Regions from separate parts of the Cupriavidus sp. FW306-01-F10A genome, predicted to be linked through region 1. Evidence: predicted binding sites of a transcription regulator. Region 1 holds the regulator's gene; the other holds the start of a gene.

Region 1 (10,158 bases):
GGCGGCGGCGCTCGACTATGCCCGCGCCTTCGGCAAGCCCGCGCGCGCCGCGCTGACCGGCGAGCTGACCCACGTGTTCACGCACTTCCGCCTGCTGATCCGTGCCATCCGGGTCGATGTGAGCGCGGACGGCGCAAGCCTGATGGCGCAGGGCGGCGCCGCGGAAGCCGCGCAGCGCTGGATCTCGCTTGACGATCTCGATGTGGTGGGGACGCCCGCGCCGGTGCGCAGGCTGCTGGAGGACCAGGCGCGCGGCGGGCTGTTCTGAAGCCTGGCAGGCGCATCTGCGGGATCCGCGCCTAGAGCATGTGGTTCTGGCGCATGTAGCGGTGCACGATCTCGATGCGCATGCCGGCATCGGGCAGCGCCATCAGCATCTGCTTGGCCTTGAGCGGCACCGGCAGCAACTCGCACAGCCGGTTGGCGACCCAGCTCGGGTCGTCCCACAGGTAGGGCTCGTCGAACGGCAGCCGGTCGGGTTGCTCGGCATGCAGCCGCGTGACAATGCGCCGCAGCGCATCCAGGCATTCGCCCAGCAGCTCCAGCTTGCAGTCGATGATGTCGGGGGGAAGCACCTCGGCGCGGGCGACCAGCAGGCCGTCGTCGCGGGTGTCGTGGCTGACGATATGGAAGCGCTCGCGGCCGCGCGCGCGGATCAAGAGCACGCCCAGCTGTTCCATGTTGCAGTCGACGATCTCCGCCAGGCAGCCGACCGGTTCCGGCACGGTGGGCTGGTCCGGCCGGGCCACTTCCTCGCCGCTTTCGATCAGGCAAACGCCAAAGGGCGTGTTGTCGCGCAGGCAGTTGCGCACCATGTCGACATAGCGCGCCTCGAACACGCGCAATGGCAGCCGTCCACCGGGAAACAGCACGGTGTGCAACGGGAACAGCGGCAGGTTGTCGAGCGTCCGCGGCGGATCTTCTGATCCCGTGGGACGGTAGAGGTCGGTCGAGGACATGCAGTGCCAGCTTGGGTATCGCGCAGCAATGGGCCAGCCGGCCAACGCGGCGCGCAGATGCCAGTTGGCAGTCCCGCCTGCGTCAGCCCGCCGGTGCGAGCTCTCGGTGTCTTACCAGCACATTACCATGCGCCCGGAAGTAGTTGGCAAGCCTTTCCGCAATATAGACCGAGCGATGCTGGCCGCCGGTGCAGCCGATCGCGACGGTCAGGTAGCTGCGGTTGTCGGCAATGAAGCTTGGCAGCCACTTTTCCACGTAGGCGCGGATATCCTCGGCCATTGCCAGCACCATCGGCTGGGCCTGCAGGAAGTCGATCACCGGCGTGTCGCGCCCCGTCAGCGGGCGCAAGGCCAGGTCGTAATAGGGGTTGGGCAGCGAGCGCACGTCGAACACCATGTCCGCATCGCTGGGCACGCCGTGCTTGAAGCCGAACGACTCGAACAGCAGCGTCAGCCGCTGGCTGTCGTCGCGGATCAGCTCCTTGATCCAGCTGCGCAGCGTATTGGTGCGCACATTGCTGGTGTCGATGCGGTGCGCGGCCTCGGCCAGCGGGCTCAGCAGCGCGCGCTCCATCTCGATCGCTTCCATCAGCGCGGTGTCGTTGAAGGCGGGTTCACCACCCGGGCCCGGCACGCCGTCGGTACGGACCGAGAGCGGGTGGCGGCGGCGCGTCTCGGAGTAGCGCTGCACCAGTGCATCGGTGCTGGCGGTCAGGAACACCACCTCGACCTGGTGCTCCGCGGCCAGCGCGCGCACGGTGTCGGGCAACTGGTCGAGCGACTCGCGGCTGCGGATGTCAGTGGCGACGCCCAGGTGCGTATAGCCCTGGCTGTCGAGATAGCGGGTCAGTTCCGGGATGAACTGAGCCGGCAGGTTGTCCACGCAGTAGTAGCCTGCGTCTTCGAGCACGTTCAGTGCGACGGACTTGCCGGAACCGGATATGCCGGTGATGAGGATGATGCGCATAGCACCTGAAGCATAGCATCACGTGATGAAGGCGTCATGACACCACGCGCAAAAGCAAGCATGGCGAACCTCGCGGTTCGCCATGCTTTTGGCGTCAGCTTGCGGAGCTGGTTGCGGCTCAGGCTGCCTTGGACAGGCATTCCTTCATGTAGGCCTTGTATTCGTCGCCCTTCTTGCCCTTGCCCGACTTGCTGCAGGAGGCCATTTTCTCCTGCTGGGTCTTGGATGCGCCCTTGGACAGGCATTCCTTCATGAACGCCTTGCGTTCGTCGCCCTTCTTGCCGGCGGCTTGCGTATTGCAGGCCTTCATCTTGTCCTGCTGGGAATTGGCTGCGGGTTTGTCCGGGTTAGCCGGGGTGGCAGGCGTGGCAGGCATGGCCGGTGTTGCCGGGGCGGTGGCCGCTGGCTTGGCTGGCGTGGCTGGCGTGGCGGGGGTTGCCGGCGTGGCAGTGGTCTGCGCAAATGCGCTGGCGGCGATCATCGGGGTGACCAGCGCGCACATCGCGATCAGTTTCTTCATGCTTGCTCTCCTGGGTGTGGAAAACTTCATGGCCGCTCGCCATTGCCGGCGTTGCAGCTTCCGTAACGGGCGCGATGCCCATTACAGCACAAAACGGAGCATGCCTGAAGAACGTTGACGTTCTGCGTCAACGTCGTTGTAAGCAAATGAAAACGCTGGCGCTCAGAGCAGGCGGCCCTGGCCGCGCGAAACCGCATCGGCCTGCATCGCGGCGCGCTGCCGGTCCATGAAGTCGCGCAGCGTATCGATGCCGCGCAGGCGCAGGATGGTGTTGCGCACCGCTGCCTCGACCAGCACGGCCAGGTTGCGCCCGGCCGCCACCTGGATCTTGACCATGTGGATGGGCAGGCCCAGCACATCGAGATATTGCGAATCGAGCGGCAGCCGCTCGAACTCGCCGTCATTGCGGCGCACCAACTGCACCACCAGCTTGATCTTCATCTTCCGGCGCACCGCGGTCTCACCGAAGATAGTCTTGATGTCGAGCAGGCCCAGGCCGCGTACTTCAAGCAGGTTCTGCAGCAGCGGCGGGCAGCGGCCTTCGATGAAATCCGGCCCCAGGCGCACGAAGTCTACGGCATCGTCGGCTACCAGCCCGTGGCCGCGCGAGATCAGTTCCAGGCCCAGTTCGCTCTTGCCCAGGCCCGATTCGCCCATGATCAGCACGCCCATGCCCAGGATGTCGAGGAATACCCCGTGCATGGTCACGCGCGGTGCGGAGATACGCGACAGGTACAGGCGCAGGTGGTCGATCACCGCGGCCGACGACACCGGCGTGGTGAACAGCGGCGTGGACGAGCGCGTGCAGCGCAGTTCCAGGTCGGGCGGCGGCTCCATGCCGTCGGCGATCACCAGGAAGGGCGGCTCCAGCAGGATCAGCTCGCCCATCTGGCGCTTGCGGGTCTCGTCGTCGAGCCGCTGGTAATAAGTGATCTCGGGCTTGCCGAGCACCTGGATGCGGTTGGGGTGGATCAGGTTCAGGTGGCCCACCAGGTCGGCGGCGGAGGTGGCTTCGCGGGCGAACTCCACGTCGAAGGCGCGGTCTGCACCTTCCAGGCCGGCCACCCACGAGAGTTTGATGTCGGCTGCGTTGTCGTCGAAGATGGACTGGGAGGTGACGCCGGTGAGTTCCATGCGGTATGACTGGTGGGGCGGTTTTGCGAAGCGCCTTGGCGCCTGCCCGGTCTGGTGCCGGCCCGCTTGGGGGATCAGGGGATCAGGGATGCCATGCGATCAGCAACTGATGGACGGCATCGGGCGTGGGCAGCGTGGCCAGCCCTTCACGCATGTCGCGGTCGGAAAGCAGTTGCGCGATTTCGGATAGGATTTCCAGGTGCTGCTGCGTAGCCTGTTCGGGCACCAGCAGGAAGATCAGCAGCGATACCGGCTTGCCATCGGGCGATTCGAACGGAATTGGTTCGGCCAGGCGCATGAACGCGGCCAGCGGCTGCTTCAGGCCCTTGATGCGGCCGTGCGGGATTGCCACGCCGGCGCCCAGGCCGGTGGATCCAAGCGACTCGCGCGCGAACAGGTTGTCCGTCACGATGGCGCGCGCCACACCATGGTTGTTCTCGAAGAGGAGCCCGGCCTGCTCGAACACACGCTTCTTGCTGGTGACGCTGACGTCGAGGGTGATGTTGCCGGGTGGCAGCAATTTGGCCAAACGATTCATGGGCGATGCGCAGGATTTCAGTTAGCGGGCGGACCGCCCCGCCGGGCAGTGGGCTGGCTCCGGCCTGCCGTTGGCCTGGCCGGAGGCGTCCGGCCCATTATAGAGCAGCGACTACTCCCGCATTGTGCAGCGCAACGGGGCAAGCCGGTGCAGAACGATACATGGTGATGCAATCGTGCCTCCGCGGCGGGGAGCCGGTGCACCGGTGCGGGGCACGGCCAGGATTCCCTCTCTTTGTATGGCGCAGCATACACCTTGGCGCTGCGCTTGCGAACACCCTTGCTCATTCGGGTGAAAAGCATTGGCTCCGGCGCCACAGCCGGGCCGCGCCGCCAGTGCGGGCGCGGCATGCCGGCGGCAACCGGGAACGCGAGGGCGCAAAAAAGCCGCGCTTCGTGGCGCGGCTTGCCTGTTCAATCCTGATTCAGCAGCCCGCTGCGGGGCTGCCGGGCACGGTCATTGCTGCATTTGCGCTGCGGCCATCTGGTACTTGACCGCTTCGCGGTCGTGGCCTTGCACGCGATCCTTGTAGCGGATCACCTGACGGTCCAGCTTGTCGACGAGTGCGTCGATCGCTGCATACAGGTCTTCGTGATGCGCTTCGACAAAGATGTCCTTGCCCTTGAGATGTAGATTGATTTCCGCGTACTGACGCCGGTCCTTTTCCTTATGGTTGTCGACAGAGAGCAGCACACTAACGCCAATGACTTGATCGAAATGCCTGACGATTCGCTCCAGCTTCGTTTCCACGTACTCACGCAGAGGGGGCGTGATGTCCAGGTGGTGTCCACTGATCTTGAAGTTCATAGCGCTTCTCCTTCTGAAAGAGCCTCACCAGGCAGGCGGTGGGCTCGGCTACAAAGACTTGCGGAGATTGACTGCGGGGATCTTCAGGGCTTCGCGATACTTGGCAACGGTGCGGCGTGCGACAACGAAGCCTTGTTCGCCCAGCAGTTCGGCAATGCGACTGTCGGAAAGGGGATTCCTCGGGTCTTCGGCTCCTATCAGTTGCTTGATCAAGGCGCGGATGGCCGTTGATGAAGCCGCGCCACCGGTTTCGGTGGACACGTGGCTGCCGAAGAAGTACTTCAGTTCGAAAGTACCCATCGGCGTTGCCATATATTTATTGGTCGTCACCCGGGAGATGGTTGACTCGTGTAAACCCAGTGTATCGGCAATCTCCCGCAAAACCAAGGGGCGCATGGCGATTTCGCCGTGGCTGAAAAAGTTCTTTTGACGCTCGACAATGGCCTGCGAGACACGCAGGATTGTGTCGAACCTCTGCTGGATGTTCTTGATCAGCCAGCGCGCCTCCTGCAGCTTCTGCTGCAGCCCGGCGGTGCCGGACTCACCCTTCGCGCCACGCAGGATTTGTGCATACATGTCATTGATGCGCAGCCTCGGCATCACATCCGGATTGAGCTGCGCGATCCAGCCGCCGCCACCCTTGCGCACGAACACGTCCGGCACCACGAAGTCCGCCTCCGGGCGGCTGTATGCATGGCCGGGGTAGGGCGCCAGCGAGCGGATCAGTTCGTGTGCGGACTTCAGCGCCGCTTCATCGACCTGCAGCGCCTTCTTCAGCCGCGTGTAGTCGCGTACTGCGAGCAACTCCAGGTGGTTGGTCACGATGTTCAGGGCCAGTTCGCGCTGCGGGTGCGTCAGGCGCCGCAACTGCAGGGCCAGGCACTCGGCGGCGTTGCGCGCGCCCACGCCGGGCGGGTCGAAGCTCTGCAGCAGCGTGAGGATGGCGTGGACTTCCTCGATCTCGAACTCGAGTTCTTCCGGCAACTCCGTGCAGATCTCCTCAAGCGATGCGCTCAGGTAGCCATCATCGTCGAGTGATTCGATCAGGAAGATGGCCAGGCCCTTGTCGCGCGCGGAGATCTTCAGCGGCGTGAGCTGTTCCATCAGGTACTCGCGCAGCGTGGGCTCGGCTTCGCGCAGCTGCATCGGCGTTTTTTCATCCTCGTCGCCCTGGGGGCGGCGGGCAAAGTCGTCCAGGCTCCAGTCGCCGCTGCCATAGTCGTCGCCGTTGCCGCTGTCGCCATAGCTGTCGTCGTCAGCCGCGCCATCGGCGCGGGCCTCGCCATTGCCCTGCGGCTCTGCCGGCGCGGGCGCCGGTGCGCTCTGCAGGTTGACCGAGCCGTCGGCCGCAACGCGCAGCGGGCTTTCGATCCAGTCGTTCTCACGTTCGAGCAGAGGGTTTTCCGTCAGCGCCTGTTCGACCTCTTGCTGCAGTTCCAGCGTGGAAAGCTGCAGCAGCCGGATCGACTGCTGCAGTTGCGGGGTCAGGGCCAGATGCTGGGAAAGGCGGAGCTGTAGCGACGGTTTCATGCGACCTATTCTATGCGCATCTTTCCGTTGTTGGAACGGAAATTGCTATCGCTTATGCGGTCTGATCGCTGCTGGCTGTGGCAGGCCCACGTGCGCCCGCGAATAGGCCTGCCGCTCCATGGCAGGCCGCTGCATCACATGCGGAAGTTCTCGCCCAGGTAGACGCGCCGCACTGCGTCATTGGCGATGATTTCCTCGGGCTGGCCCGCGGCCAGCACCGTGCCTTCGCTGATGATGTAGGCGTGGTCGCAGATGCCGAGCGTCTCGCGCACGTTGTGGTCGGTGATCAGCACGCCGATATTGCGCGCCTTGAGGAAGCTGACGATGCGCTGGATCTCGCCCACGGCGATCGGGTCCACGCCGGCGAAGGGTTCGTCCAGCAGGATGAAGCGCGGCGACGACGCCAGCGCGCGCGCGATTTCCACGCGGCGGCGCTCGCCGCCCGACAGCGACAGCGCCGGGTTGTTGCGCAGGTGCGCGATCTGCAGGTCGTCGAGCAGCGAATCGAGGCGGCGCTCGATCTCGGCCTTGGCCAGCGGCTTGCCCTTGTCCAGCTGCAGCTCCAGCACCGCGCGGATGTTCTCTTCGACGTTGAGCTTGCGGAATACCGAGGCTTCCTGCGGCAGGTACGACAGCCCCATGCGCGCGCGCTCGTGGATCGGCAGGCCGCTAATGTGGTCGCCGTCGAGCACGATATCGCCTTCGTCCAGCGCCACCAGGCCCACGATCATGTAGAACGACGTGGTCTTGCCCGCGCCGTTGGGCCCGAGCAGGCCGACCACCTCGCCGCTCTTCACGTCGAGCGAGACGTCCTTGACCACCGTGCGCGAGCCATAGCGCTTCTTCAGGTGGCGCACGACCAGGGTGCTGCCGCCGGCAAGGACGGTGGAGGCTTCGACGGAAGGCTTGTCGGCGATGGTTGCGGTATCGGTCATTGGCACAGTCTGGCGTTCAGGCGTTTCCGGCGCCGGCCGCATGCGATGCACGCAGCCGGCGCCAGGCGTCAGGGTTTGTTGGCAGGCGCGGGCGCTGGCTTCAGGTCCAGCGGCGAGCCGCTGCTGCCCGTGGCGCCGGCCTTCTGGTCCTGGCGCGGCGACAGCACCGCGCGTACGCGGCCGGACGGATTGGCGGCCGCGGCGTCGCCGCTGCCGCCGCCGGCAGCCGTGTAGAACTCCTTGCGGCTGTCGTAGGTCAGCACCGCGCCGCGGATCTCGTCGACCTGCTTGGCGCCCTGCAGGCGCGCCATGCGGGCATTGCCGATCAGCTTGGAGTACTCCTGCTTGCCGTCGTACTCGATGCGGTCGCCCCAGCCGTCGATGTATTCGTCGACGCCTTCGCGCTTCTGCCGGATGTAGGCCTGCTTGCCCGGCTTGGCGGTGGCCACCGCGAACTGGTAGCCCTCGGGATCGGTGCGCAGTTCGGCGGCGTCGGACTTCAGGATCATGGTGCCCTTGGTCAGCACCACGTTGCCGGTCAGCGTATAGATCTGCTTGACGTCGTCGTAGCTGGCGTTGTCCGCCTCCAGCACCATCGGCTTGTCGCGGTCCGCGCGCTCGGCCAGGGCGGGCTGGGCCAGCAGGCCGAAGGCCATGGCCAGGGCGAGCAGGGCCGGGGCGGTGCGTCGACGGGACGATGTCGTCAGGGAAGCAGTCATGTTGGCAGGGTTGCTTGAGGGCGTCTGGGTACGTTGGTGCGGGTTGGTGCGGCCCCCGGGCCGGGGCTCAGGACCCCGGCGCGCGGCCCGGGGTCGGCCCGGTGATGATGGTGCCGCGTACATTGCCGAGCAATTGTACTTCGCGCGTGACGTTGTTGAAGATCAGGCCGTTGGCGGTCATCACCGACGGCCCGCGCGTCAGCTTGACCGGCTTGTCGGTCTTGACGATGTCGTCATTGACCAGCAGCTGGAAATAACTGGATGCGGCGGTCAGCTGCGGGTCCTTGGACACGTCCACGCCCTGCTGGCGCATGACGAAGCCGTTGCCGTACAGGTCGATCACCGAGCCCTCGGCGTTCATGCGGCCCATATCGGCGCGGGCGGTGACCGGCGGGCGATCCGGCTCGTACGCGCGCATGGCGGGCCGGGTCACCTCGTAGGTCTGGTCATCTTCGAAATGGATCATGCGCTCGCCGGTGAAGCGGATCTTGGTGCTGCCGTCCGGCGCCAGCTCAGTGGCCGAGAAGCGGTCCATGAAGTAATCGGGCTCATGCTTCTTGGCGCTTTGCGCGGCCGGGTCTTCCTTGGGGGAGTTGATCTGGACCAGCCAGAACGTGCTGCCCGCCACGAAGGCCATCAGCAGCAGCGGCAGCAGCCGCATGAAGATGCCGCTGAGGGAGGCGAGGAGTGCCTGCATGGTGTCCTTGGCGTTGTGCCGGTTGTGCCGGGCCGCGCCCGCTCAGATGACCTTGGCGCGGGTCAGGTCGTGGATATGCAGCGCGCCGGTCAGGCGGCCGTCGTCATCCACCACCAGCAGCTGGTTGATGCGGTTGGCCTCCATCACCTGCACCGCTTCGACGGCGAGCTGGTTCTCGTTGACCACGTGCGGGTTGCGGTGCATGACGTCGCCGATGGGCACGGTCTTCCAGTCGCGCGGGGTTTCCAGCAGGCGGCGCAGGTCGCCGTCGGTGAAGACGCCGATGGCGTGTCCGTCCGGGTCCACCACGGCGGTCATGGCCATGCCCTTGCGGGTGATTTCCATCAGCGCCTGGGCCAGCGGGGTGTTTTCACGCACCTCGGGCACGGCGTTGCCGGTGCGCATCACGTCGCGCACATGGGTCAGCAGCTTGCGCCCGAGCGCGCCGCCCGGGTGCGAGCGGGCGAAGTCTTCCTCGCCAAAGCCGCGCGCATCGAGAACCGCCACCGCCAGCGCATCGCCCAGCGCCAGCGCCGCGGTGGTGCTGGCCGTCGGCGCCAGGTTCAGCGGGCAGGCTTCCTTCTCGACCGCCGCGTCCAGGTGGACGTCGGCCAGCTTGGCCAGGTTGGAGTCGGGGTTGCCGGTGACCGAGATCAGCCGCGCGCCGATGCGCTTGACGATCGGGATGATCGACAGCAGCTCGCCGGTCTCGCCAGAATTGGAGAAGGCGATCAGCACGTCGTCGCGCGTGACCATGCCCAGGTCGCCGTGGCTGGCTTCGGCCGGGTGCACGAAGAACGCCGGCGTGCCGGTAGAGGCCAGCGTGGCCGCGACCTTGCGCCCGATATGGCCGGACTTGCCGATGCCCGAGACGACCACGCGCCCGGTGCATTGCAGGATCAGCAGCACGGCACGGGCAAAGTCGCCGTTCAGGCGTCCGGAAAGTGCGGAAACCGCATCGGCTTCGGTCTGGAGAGTGTCGCGGGCGAGCCTGAGTGCTCGATCCGCATCGAAATTGGCTATCATGGCGACGAAGTATACCAACGAATGCGATGGCGCCTGGCCCGACCCATGGCGCACGTCGTGCTTGCCGTGCTCGCCGTATTTTGCCGGCAGGGTGCCCGTGCCGGGTCGGACGCGCGCCTGGCCGGTCACCCAGACCGCCTGATGCATTCTCCGCTGGAACTGACCCTGGTGCTGCTGGCCGCCGCCGTCTTCGGCGTGGTCGCATTCCGCATGCTGCAGCTGCCGCCGATGCTCGGCTACCTGGCCGTCGGCATCCTGATCGGCCCCCATGCGCTGGGGCTGGCCAGCGACACCGCGCAGACCAAGTACCTGGCCGAATTCGGCGT
Region 2 (10,158 bases), on a different contig from region 1:
GCCGTGGCACGGCAACTGCACGGCAGCCTGGAGGCAATGAACGCGTGCGTCGAATGCTGCGACCGCCACGCGCTGCCGGGCCGTATCGCGCTGTTCTGGGAAGGGCGCGACGGCAATTCGCGCAGCTGGACCTTTACCGAGCTGCAGGCACTGTCCGCGCAGTTTGCCGGCTTCCTGAAGGCGCAGGGCGTGCAGCCGGGCGACCGCGTGGCGGGCCTGCTGCCGCGCAATGCGGAACTGCTGGTGACGATTCTCGGCACCTGGCGCGCCGGCGCGGTGTACCAGCCGCTGTTCACGGCCTTCGGCCCCAAGGCCATCGAGCACCGGCTCAATGCGTCCGGCGCGAAGGTTGTGGTCACCGATGGCGCCAACCGCCCCAAGCTGGATGAAGTGGATGGCTGTCCCGCCATCGTCACCGTGGCCGGCGACAAGGGCCGCGGCCTGGTGCGCGGCGACTTCAGCTTCTGGGCCGAACTGGAACACCAGCCGGCGTCGTTCGAGCCGGTGCCGCGCCGGGGCGACGACCCCTTCCTGATGATGTTCACCTCCGGCACCACCGGCCCGGCCAAGCCGCTGCTGGTGCCGCTCAAGGCCATTGCCGCGTTTGCCGGCTATATGCGCGACGCGGTCGACCTGCGCGCGGAAGATGCTTTCTGGAACCTGGCCGATCCGGGCTGGGCCTACGGCCTGTATTACGCGGTCACGGGCCCGCTGGCACTGGGCCATCCCACCACCTTCTACGATGGCCCGTTCACCGTGGAGAGCACATGCCGTGTGATCCGCAAGTACGGCATCACCAACCTGGCCGGCTCGCCCACGGCATACCGGCTGCTGATCGCCGCGGGCGAGGCCGTGTCAGGCCCGCTGCGCGGGCGGCTGCGCGCGGTCAGCAGCGCGGGCGAGCCGCTCAACCCGGAAGTGATCCGCTGGTTCGCCAGCGAGCTGGGCGTGACCATCCACGACCACTACGGCCAGACCGAGTTGGGCATGGTGCTGTGCAACCACCATGCGCTCGCGCATCCGGTGCGCATGGGCGCGGCCGGCTTTGCCAGCCCCGGGCATCGCGTGGTGGTGGTGGACGATGAGCAGCGCGAACTGCCGCCGGGCCAGCCGGGCACGCTGGCGCTGGACCTGAAGCGCTCGCCGATGTGCTGGTTCGGCGGCTATCACGGCACGCCCACCAGCGGGTTTGCCGGCAGCTACTACCTGACCGGCGATTCCGCCGAGCTGAATGACGACGGCAGCATCAGCTTCATCGGCCGGGCCGACGACGTCATCACCACCTCTGGCTACCGCGTGGGCCCGTTCGACGTGGAAAGCGCGCTGATCGAACACCCGGCCGTGGTCGAGGCCGCGGTGATCGGCAAGCCCGATCCGGAGCGCACCGAGCTGATCAAGGCCTTTGTCGTGCTGGACCCGCAATATCGCGCCGCGCCGGAACTGGCCGAGGCGCTGCGCCAGCACGTGCGCAAGCGCCTGGCCGCCCATGCCTACCCGCGCGAGATCGAGTTCGTCGCCGAACTGCCCAAGACCCCCAGCGGCAAGGTCCAGCGCTTTATCCTGCGCAACCAGGAAGTGGCGCGCGCGCGCGAGGCGGCCGCTGCCTGAGGCCTGAGCCGTTCCCGGACCGCCTTCCTATAATGAGGAAGCGGTTGCCGGGCCCCGGGGGTGAAGGAGCCTGCGGTGCCGCGCCAGGCGCGCCTGCAGGCAGGGGCGCGCGTCTTCCATCTCCAGACCAATCGGGCGAGGCGAACAAAATGCAGAGTAGCGAAGCGGTGCTGACGCAGGCGCGCGCAGCCTTGGCGCATGTGCCTTATCAGGGTCATGTCCTCCATCCCACCATCCAGTTGCGGCTTTCCGACGGCGCGCTGATCCTGGAAGGCGAGGTGGCCGATATCGTCGACAAGACCAGGGCCGCGGCGACGGTACGGCGCGTGGACGGTGTAACCAGCGTGATTGATCACCTGCGCGTGGCCAATGGCGGCATGCAGGTAGGCGACGGCGAACTGCGCGACGCGGTGTGCGAGCGCCTGCTCAATGCCATCGATTTCCGCAATTGCAAGATCTGCGCGCGCGTCAAGGGCAAGCCCGAGGCCATGCGCGAAGCCGTGGGCGAACGCAGCGGCTGGATTGAAGTGGAAGTGCACGACGGCGTGGTCACGCTGTGGGGGCAGGTGATCAGCCTGTCGCACATGCGCCTGGCAGGGGTGCTGGCCTGGTGGTCGCGCGGTTGCCGCTGCGTGGTCAATGAACTGGTGGTAGCGCCCGCCGAAGCCGACCGCGACGATGAAATCACCGAGGCACTGATGCTGGTGCTGGAGACCGATCCCTTCATCGATGCCGGCCAGGTCAGCGCGCGCACCGAGAACCGCGTGGTGACGCTGGAAGGCTGCGTCGCCAGCGAGGACACGCGGCGCCAGGCCGAGCGCGACGCATGGTACGTGCAGGGCGTTGAGAACGTGGTCAACCACATCGCCTTGCGCACCTGAGCGCTGCCCTGGGCGCGGTCACTCCCCGGTGCCGCGCCGTACCGCGACATCTTCCATGCGCCAGTAGCGCCGCCGCGCCCGCAGCGCAAAGCGGGCGCGATAGTCTGACATCGACATGCCGGTGGTGCGCTGGAACAGCCGCCGGAACGCGGCGGCGTCGCTGTAGCCGCAGGCTTCCGCAATGCCCTGCGTGCCGTGCAGCGTGACTTCCAGCAGCATGCGCGCGCGCTCCACGCGCAGGGTGTGCAGGTAGTCCAGCGGGCTCAGCCCCGTAACCTGGCGGAAATGCCGCAGCAGCGTGCGTTCGCTGACCGCGGCCGCCTGGGCCACCGCGGCCAGCTTGTAGGGCTCGGACACATGGTCCTGCAGCCATTGGATGGCGCGATACACCGGGCTGTCGGCGGTGCGGCTGAGCCAGCGTTGCGACACCAGTGCCGGCACGCTGCGCTGGCGCTCGGGCTGGAACAGCATCAGCCGCGACGCCGCCTGTGCCAGGTCCGGGTCGTGCAGGTGGCCCAGCACGCGCAGCATGAATTCCACCTGCAGCGCCGGCGCCACGCACGAGAACACACGCTGGTGCACGCTCATGGCCTGGTCGCTGCCCAGGTCGCAATGCGGATACTGGCGCATCATCCAGCTCTGGAACATCCAGGGCGCGCCGGTCCTGGCGCCGTCGAGCAGCCCCAGCTGCAGCGGCAAGACCATCCCCGACGAACACGCGGCGATCCAGCCGCCGGCCTGCGCATGGCGCTCAACCAGGCGCAGCGCCGCGGCATCGCGCTGCACGATCTCGCCCAGCTGCAGCGCGTTGCTGGCCAGCAGGGCGGGGATCACCAGCAGCGTGCGGCTGTCCGCGGCGCGGGTGCGCCGGGTGGAGGCCACCAGCCCCGGCAGGTCTGCCGCCAGCGTGCGCCCGTTGCTGCCGCACAGCTGCCAGCTCAGCGTGGGCGCGGCGTCGGGCCGCTGCAGGCTGGCGACGCCGGCCACGGTGCGGAGCACGTCGAGCGCGGTGAACAGGCTGCCCGGCATGGCTTGCGGCAACCATAGCAGGCGGACATGCAGCGGGATGTTCTGTGAAGGCGGCGTGATTGCTGCTGGCATGCCAGGGGGCGTGGTCGGGTGCATGAGCGAAGCGTGGGGGGCAGGATGCCGTGGCGGGATCGGCATCCGGATTGGCGATATTGATCCTCCCCTAAGGTTCTGGCAAGGGCTAGCATCGTGCAGTTGTGCCGCGGCGCTGCCTGTGCGCCGAGGCATGGCACCAACAAGACCAATCCGAGGAGATTCCATGCCGTTTTCCGTCCGCCACGTTGCCGTTGCCGCCGCCCTGACGCTTGCCGGGGCCAGCACCCTGGCCAGTGCCGCCCAGCCCGATGCCGCGCTGCTGTCCGCCGCGCAGGCGGCCCAGCCCGCGCTGGTGCAGTCGCTCAAGGAGATGGTGTCGATCGAATCCGGCAGCGCCAACGCGAAGGGGCTGGCGCAGATGGCCGGCTATACCGAGAAGCGCCTGCAGGCGCTGGGCGCGAAGGTGGAACGCATGCCCGTCACCAAGGGTCCGGGCACCATGGTCAAGGCCACCTTCACCGGTACCGGCAAGCGCCGCATCATGCTGATCGCCCACATGGACACGGTGTACCCGGACAACACCCTGGCCACGCAGCCCATCCGCGAGGAAGGCAACCGGCTCTACGGGCCGGGCATTGCCGACGACAAGGGCGGCATCGCCGTGATCCTCCATTCGCTGGAGATCCTGAAGAACCAGGGCTGGCGCGACTACGCGCAGATCACGGTGCTGTTCAACCCGGACGAGGAGGTCGGCTCGGTCGGCTCCGGCGAAGCCATTGCCGCGCTGGCCGCGCAGCACGACGTGGTGCTGTCGTGCGAGCCCACCGCGGCCAAGGATGTGGTCAAGGCCGAGTCGCTGCTGCTGGGCGCCTCCGGCACCGCCACCGCCACCATGCAGGTCAAGGGCCGCGCATCCCACGCCGGCGCCGCGCCGGAGCGCGGCCGCAATGCGCTGATCGAACTTGCCCACCAGTTGCAGCAGACGCGCGACACCGCCAGCCAGGTGCCGGGCTCGCAGCTGAACTGGACCCAGGCCCAGGCCGGCACGGTGCGCAACCAGATCCCGGAAAGCGCCGTCGCCTACGGCGATGTGCGCACCACCGCGGCCGGCGCCGCGGAGAAGCTGAAGGTGGCGCTGCAGGACAAGGTCAAGTCCAGCCAGCTGGTGCCGGAGACGCAGACCACGGTGACGATGGAAGAGGGCCGCCCGCCGTTCGTGGCCGACGCGCGCGGCCGCGCGCTGGCCAAGCGCGCGCAGGAGATCTACGCCGAGCTGGACGGCCGCACGCTGGCCCTGGCCGAAGGCACTGGCGGCGCCACTGACGCCAGCTATGCCGCGCGCTCGGGCAAGCCCGCGGTGGTGGAAAGCTTCGGGCTGGCCGGCTTCGGCTATCACGCCCGCGACGAGTACATCGAACTGGACTCGATCGTGCCGCGCCTGTACCTGATGACCCGCATCCTGCAGGATATCGGGCGCAACTGAGCCGGCGCGCCAGGCCTGCGTTGCCGGCGCCTGGTTGCCCCTCCCGGCAAGCTGCTACAGTGTCATGGCTGCCCGCATGCGGCGGCCATGACAAAAGAGACCTTGCAGGGGGAGACAGAGATGAACCGCAAAGGCTTGCTGGACGCGGCCACGGCACTGGAAGACCTGGCCGCCGGCCGCACCCCCGCACCCGCGCAGGTGGCCGCGGGCGCCGCCGCGCTGGAAAAAATCCACGCCGATTACCCGGCCTGGCGCGACGTGGGCGATGCCTTGTTTGGCCTGAAGGCGCTGGCCGGCGGCAGCGGCATGGCGCTGGACACCAAGGGGCGCCAGCGCGCCGGCCGGCTGGCCGATGTGGTGCGCAGCCTGCTCGACCAGATCTGAGGGGCCGTGCTCCCGGGAACCCGTTCTACAGCATCGACTCGATCGGCAGGATCGACAGGAACCAGATGCCAAGCCGGCGCCACCAGCTGGTGTTCGGCTCGGTGTCGTGGCGGATGACTTCGTCGTCGCGCCGTTCCAGCCAGTACAGCTTGCCGGTTTCATCGAGCTTGACCTGGTAGGCCGCGCGCGGCACCACGCTGGCGAAGGTGGATTCGATCCGGCCAGCCAGATCCGGGCTGTCGATGACGAAGCCCAGTTCGGTGTTGATCGTGGCCGAGCGCGGGTCGAAATTGAACGAGCCCACGAAGACCCGGGTGCCGTCGACGGCAAAGGTCTTGGCATGCAGGCTGGAGCCCGAGCTGCCAAAGGGGCCGGCGCGCTCTTCCTTCTTGCCGGGCGCGGCCGAGCGGCGCAGCTCATACAGGTCCACGCCGGCTTCCAGCAGCGCCTTGCGCCGCTTGGCATAGCCCGAATGCACGGCGGCCACGTCGGTGGCTTCCAGCGCATTGGTCAGCACGCGCACCGCCACGCCGCGCCTGGCCATGTCGGCGAAATAGGACGTGCCGCCCGTCGATGGCACAAAGTAGGGCGAGACCAGGTCAAGCTCGCGCTGCGGGTCGCCCAGGATTTCACGCAGCTGGTGCGCCACCAGGGTGTTGCGCGATGCCTCGCCGAGCGCCTTGGCCGGGTTGTCGCTGACCATGCGCGTTTTCGCCCACTGGAACCGCAGCGTGCCGTCCAGCATCCGCTGCACGTCAGGCAGGTCGCGCACCGCGGCCAGGTAGGCTGCGGCAGCGGGGGTCTGCTCGACTGCACGGGCCTTGCTGGCCAGCGCCTGCAGCCGTTCGACACTGACCGGCGGCACCAGCCGGTCCACCGGATAGGCCGACGCACTCGACCAGTAGCGGTCGAAATCGTGCGCCACGTCGCCGGCCGCGGGCCCGATGGCGATCACGTCGAGGTCGGCAAACAGCACGCCATCGGTGGCGCCGAAGTATTCGTCGCCGACATTGCGCCCGCCGATGATGGTGGCGACGCCGTCGGCGGTGAAGGACTTGTTGTGCATGCGCCGGTTCAGGCGCCGGAAATCAGTCAGGAAATTGAGCGCCTTGGGGTGGCGGATCACGAACGGGTTGAAGAGCCGCACCTCGACCTGCGGATGCGCGTCCATGGCCGCCAGCCATTCGTCCATGCCGGCGATGCCGTTGTCGTCAAGCAGCAGGCGCACGCGCACGCCGCGGTCGGCGGCTTCATGCAACGTTTCCAGCAGCAGGGTGCCGGTCAGGTCGTCGCGCCAGATGTAGTACTGGACGTCGAGCGTGCGCTGCGCGGTGCGCGCCAGATGCACGCGCGCGGCAAAGGCGGCGTAGGCATTCTCGAGCGGATGGATGCCGCTCAGGCCCGGATGGCCCGCCACTTCGCCGGCCACCGCCTGGCCCAGCGGCGTGGCCTGGGATTCGGCGGGCGTCAGCGCAAAGGATTCGGTGCGGTGATCCAGCGGCGGCAAGGCGCAGCCGCCGAGCAGGGCGGCGCAGCACAGCAGCAGCGAATTGGCGCGCAGGCGGCGGTGGGGGGCGAACGCGGCGTCTGTCGGCGATGGCATGGCGGGTCCTGTCGGACCCCTCGCGGGGGCCGATCGTTACGGCAATGCCGCCATGTTGCCATGCCGCGCGGGCCGCGGGCTTAATTACGCACCGGGAGCGGGAAGTGTTGGCGCGCCACGGGGCTCCGGCGCATCGCCCAGGCCAGGGACGATATACAGACGGGCGTGCTCTCCTTACGCCTTGAGGCGGCGGTCTGACGGCGCTGGCAGGAACTGGTCAGTCCAGATGTCCGCCACCGTCAGCGGCGCCTTGATGCCGAAGGCGCCGACGGTTTCATCCAGCGTTGCCTGCAGCCGTGCCGGCGTGGCCGCGCCCCAGCCGTCGCGCCGGGTGTCGGGCGTCTTCATGGTGCCGTCGACAATCAGGCGCAGGCGCTCAGTCTCCAGCGCCTGGTCGGCCAGCGGCTCGCGCGCCTTGACCGCGGCACCGCCCGCGGCGGGATCGGCAATGGCGTCGAGCCAGCCGCGGGTCGAGGCCTTGACGAAGGCCTTCATCACCTCCGGATCGGATGTCATGCTCTTGCGGTTGGCTACCAGCCCGTTGCCGTAGGACTTCATGCCGTAGTCCGAGAAGCGGAACACGGTGATCTTCTCTGGCCCCATGCCGCGCGCCTTCAGGTTCACCAGGCCGGTGAAGAAGAAGTAGGCGGCGGCATCGAAGTCGCCCTTGACGAAGCGCGTGTCACCGATATCGGGCGTGACGCTCTCCCACTTCACGCCGCCGGGGTCGAAGCCCTGCGCCCTGGCGAAGACCGGGAACAGCTTGCGCGAGGCATTGAACGGCTGGCCCAGGATGGACTTGCCGGCCAGGTCCGCTGGCCTGACGATGCCGCTGCCCTTGCGCACCAGGATCGCGTTCGGATTGAGGTCGTACTGGATGGCTACCGCCTTGAGCGCGGCGGACGGATTGGTGGTGTTGAATTCGATCATCGCCGCCAGGTCGGCCGAGGCGCAGTCATAGGCGCCGCCCGCGACCAGGCTGATGGCCGAAGCCGAGCCGTTGCCGGTATCGATGGTGACGTCCAGCCCGGCGTCCTTGTAGTAGCCGCGCTGGTGCGCCAGCAGGAACCCCGCGCCCGAGGCTTCCACCTTCCAGCCGAGATTGAACTTGAACTTCTGCAGCGAGCCCGCCGCGCGGACATGGGGCACCGCGAACGGGGCGGCGGCAAGCAGGGCGGTGGCGCCAGTGGCGCGCAGGAAGGAACGGCGACGCATGTCTTTCTCCGGAACGAATGTCACTGGACGATGCGTGCGCGGGCGGGTGGCGCGGGTGCGGAAGGCGAGCGTGGCCTCCCGGGACGCCGGCACCATGCCGCGCCGGCATGCGGCCAGGGCATGCGCGGGGACCGTGCACATCATCGGGAGCAATTTCCGGGCGGCGTGCCGCTGAACGCTTCTACTCCGCTGCGGTTTCAGCAGGATCCGTGCCGGGCGCTGCGCGGCGCCATGCACCAAGCCGTTGCCCCGAATGCGCCATCACGGCGCAAGCCCCGGCGCAATCGCTGCGATCCCGGTGCAAAACCCCTGGCCCGGAACCTGCATGACCTCGGGCAAGAGTAGAAGCGTTCACCATCCGCGCGGGGCGTCGCAGACGCGCGCCGGATGGCCGGGAATTGCTCTTGAAGTCCGTGCCCCGCGCCATCGCGCAGGCTGGCACAGGCGACCTCAGGAGCGCGTTGTCCCGGCGTGCGTTGCCATGGGTGGTCTGCCTGTGCCGGCGAGGGGCCAATCCCTGATCCGCTTTGCACAAGGAACACCATGAGCCAACCAGACACCGCCTACGCCCTGGCCGAACTCCATCGCGAATCGCGCATGGGCGCGTTCGGTTCGGAAACCCGCCGGCGCGAGATCCGCCGCATCGACCTGTCTGACTACGCGCGGCGCAAGCCGCAAATCGCTGACGAACTGTGGCAGGCATCGGTAGACGTCGGCTTCTTCCAGATCGCCAACCACGGCATCGACCTGGCCAGCGTGCGCGAAGCCTTTGCCATGACCGAGCGCTTCTTCGCGCTGCCTGACGCCGTCAAGGCGCAATACCCGCTGCAGAAGGCCAACAACGCCGGCTGGGAAAGCCGCGCGCAGGTGCGCCCCTCGACCGGCACCCCGGACCAGAAGGAGTCCTACCAGATCACGCGCCCGCACATGGCCGGGCTGTGGCCCGGCGATGACGAACTGGAAGGCTTCCGCGCCACCATGCTTGCCTTCGAGGCGCAATGCTGGGAGGTGGGCATGAAGGTGCTGTCATGCTTCGCCGGCAAGCTCGGCTTTGCCAGCGACTTCTTCACGCAGGCGCACGATCCGCGGGCGCCGGACTACCAGAGCACGCTGCGGCTGCTGCACTACTACGCGATCCCGCCCGAACTGCGCGACAAGCTGGAGCTCTGGCGCGCCGGTGCGCATACGGATTTCGACTGCCTGACGCTGCTGTTCCAGCGCCCCGGCCAGGGCGGGCTGCAGGTCTGCCCCGGCAAGGAGATGGAGGCGCAGGCATGGACCCCGATCGACCCGGACGAGGAAGTCATCACCTGCAATATCGGCGACATGCTGATGCGCTGGAGCGACGACCGGCTGCCGTCGAACTTCCATCGCGTGCGCAATCCCGCGCCGGATGACTACATGGGCCCGCGCTACAGCATGGCGTTCTTCTGCCAGGCCAACCGCGGTGCGATGATCGAAGGGCCGGGCGGCAAGTATCCGCCGATCAGCGCGGGGGATTACCTGCGGCAGCGGGTGAATGCGAATTTCAAGGGGTATTGAGGCGCGGAAGAATTTCCATGCCGACGGTTTGCTCCCCTCTCCCGCTTGCGGGAGAGGGAGAACCCCGGCGGGTTCGCAGGAGTTCTTGGTTCGCTATTCCTACCTTACGAAGCCGCCACCACCCCGCAAGCGATCCGCCCGCCCGCATTACCGGTCGGCTGCGTCTTGTAGTCGTCCGGGTCCTTGTGTACCACCACCGCGCGGCCGATCACCCCGTTGGCGCCCGTGCCAACGGTCAGGTCCGGCAGCAGCATGCTGACGCGAACGTTGCCGCTGGCGTCCGCGGTGACGTTGTTCATGTCGCCGGCATGGTGGTCGGGCATGGTCATCTGGCCGTGGGGCTTGCCGGTCGGGTTGAAGTGGCCGCCCGCGCTCAT

The links. Region 1 encodes sigma-54, which starts transcription at its own class of promoters, with help from an activator protein. Its sites were predicted from a motif close to TGGCANGNAANCTGCTTT; they were not measured.
Region 2: a site for sigma-54 is predicted at 8,550-8,567, ahead of AC3WLF_RS00310 (isopenicillin N synthase family dioxygenase). Genes of this name have one in related genera too.

Annotation. Positions count from the first base shown of each region.
Region 1 covers NZ_JBYSYA010000004.1:111,362-121,519, forward strand. The annotation lists gene mutY (A/G-specific adenine glycosylase) at 1-268, shown strand, start outside; gene AC3WLF_RS07805 (LON peptidase substrate-binding domain-containing protein) at 300-959, opposite strand; gene rapZ (RNase adapter RapZ) at 1,042-1,926, opposite strand; gene AC3WLF_RS07815 (PsiF family protein) at 2,045-2,446, opposite strand; gene hprK (HPr(Ser) kinase/phosphatase) at 2,609-3,580, opposite strand; gene ptsN (PTS IIA-like nitrogen regulatory protein PtsN) at 3,663-4,118, opposite strand; gene hpf (ribosome hibernation-promoting factor, HPF/YfiA family) at 4,575-4,925, opposite strand; gene AC3WLF_RS07835 (RNA polymerase factor sigma-54) at 4,974-6,455, opposite strand; gene lptB (LPS export ABC transporter ATP-binding protein) at 6,590-7,390, opposite strand; gene lptA (lipopolysaccharide transport periplasmic protein LptA) at 7,459-8,109, opposite strand; gene lptC (LPS export ABC transporter periplasmic protein LptC) at 8,177-8,806, opposite strand; gene AC3WLF_RS07855 (KpsF/GutQ family sugar-phosphate isomerase) at 8,849-9,832, opposite strand; gene AC3WLF_RS07860 (monovalent cation:proton antiporter family protein) at 9,974-10,158, shown strand, end outside.
Region 2 covers NZ_JBYSYA010000001.1:56,951-67,108, forward strand. The annotation lists gene AC3WLF_RS00275 (AMP-binding protein) at 1-1,608, shown strand, start outside; gene AC3WLF_RS00280 (BON domain-containing protein) at 1,758-2,489, shown strand; gene AC3WLF_RS00285 (GlxA family transcriptional regulator) at 2,508-3,590, opposite strand; gene AC3WLF_RS00290 (M20/M25/M40 family metallo-hydrolase) at 3,778-5,037, shown strand; gene AC3WLF_RS00295 (hypothetical protein) at 5,158-5,421, shown strand; gene AC3WLF_RS00300 (phospholipase D family protein) at 5,447-7,024, opposite strand; gene AC3WLF_RS00305 (ABC transporter substrate-binding protein) at 7,199-8,239, opposite strand; gene AC3WLF_RS00310 (isopenicillin N synthase family dioxygenase) at 8,783-9,781, shown strand; gene AC3WLF_RS00315 (superoxide dismutase family protein) at 9,886-10,158, opposite strand, start outside.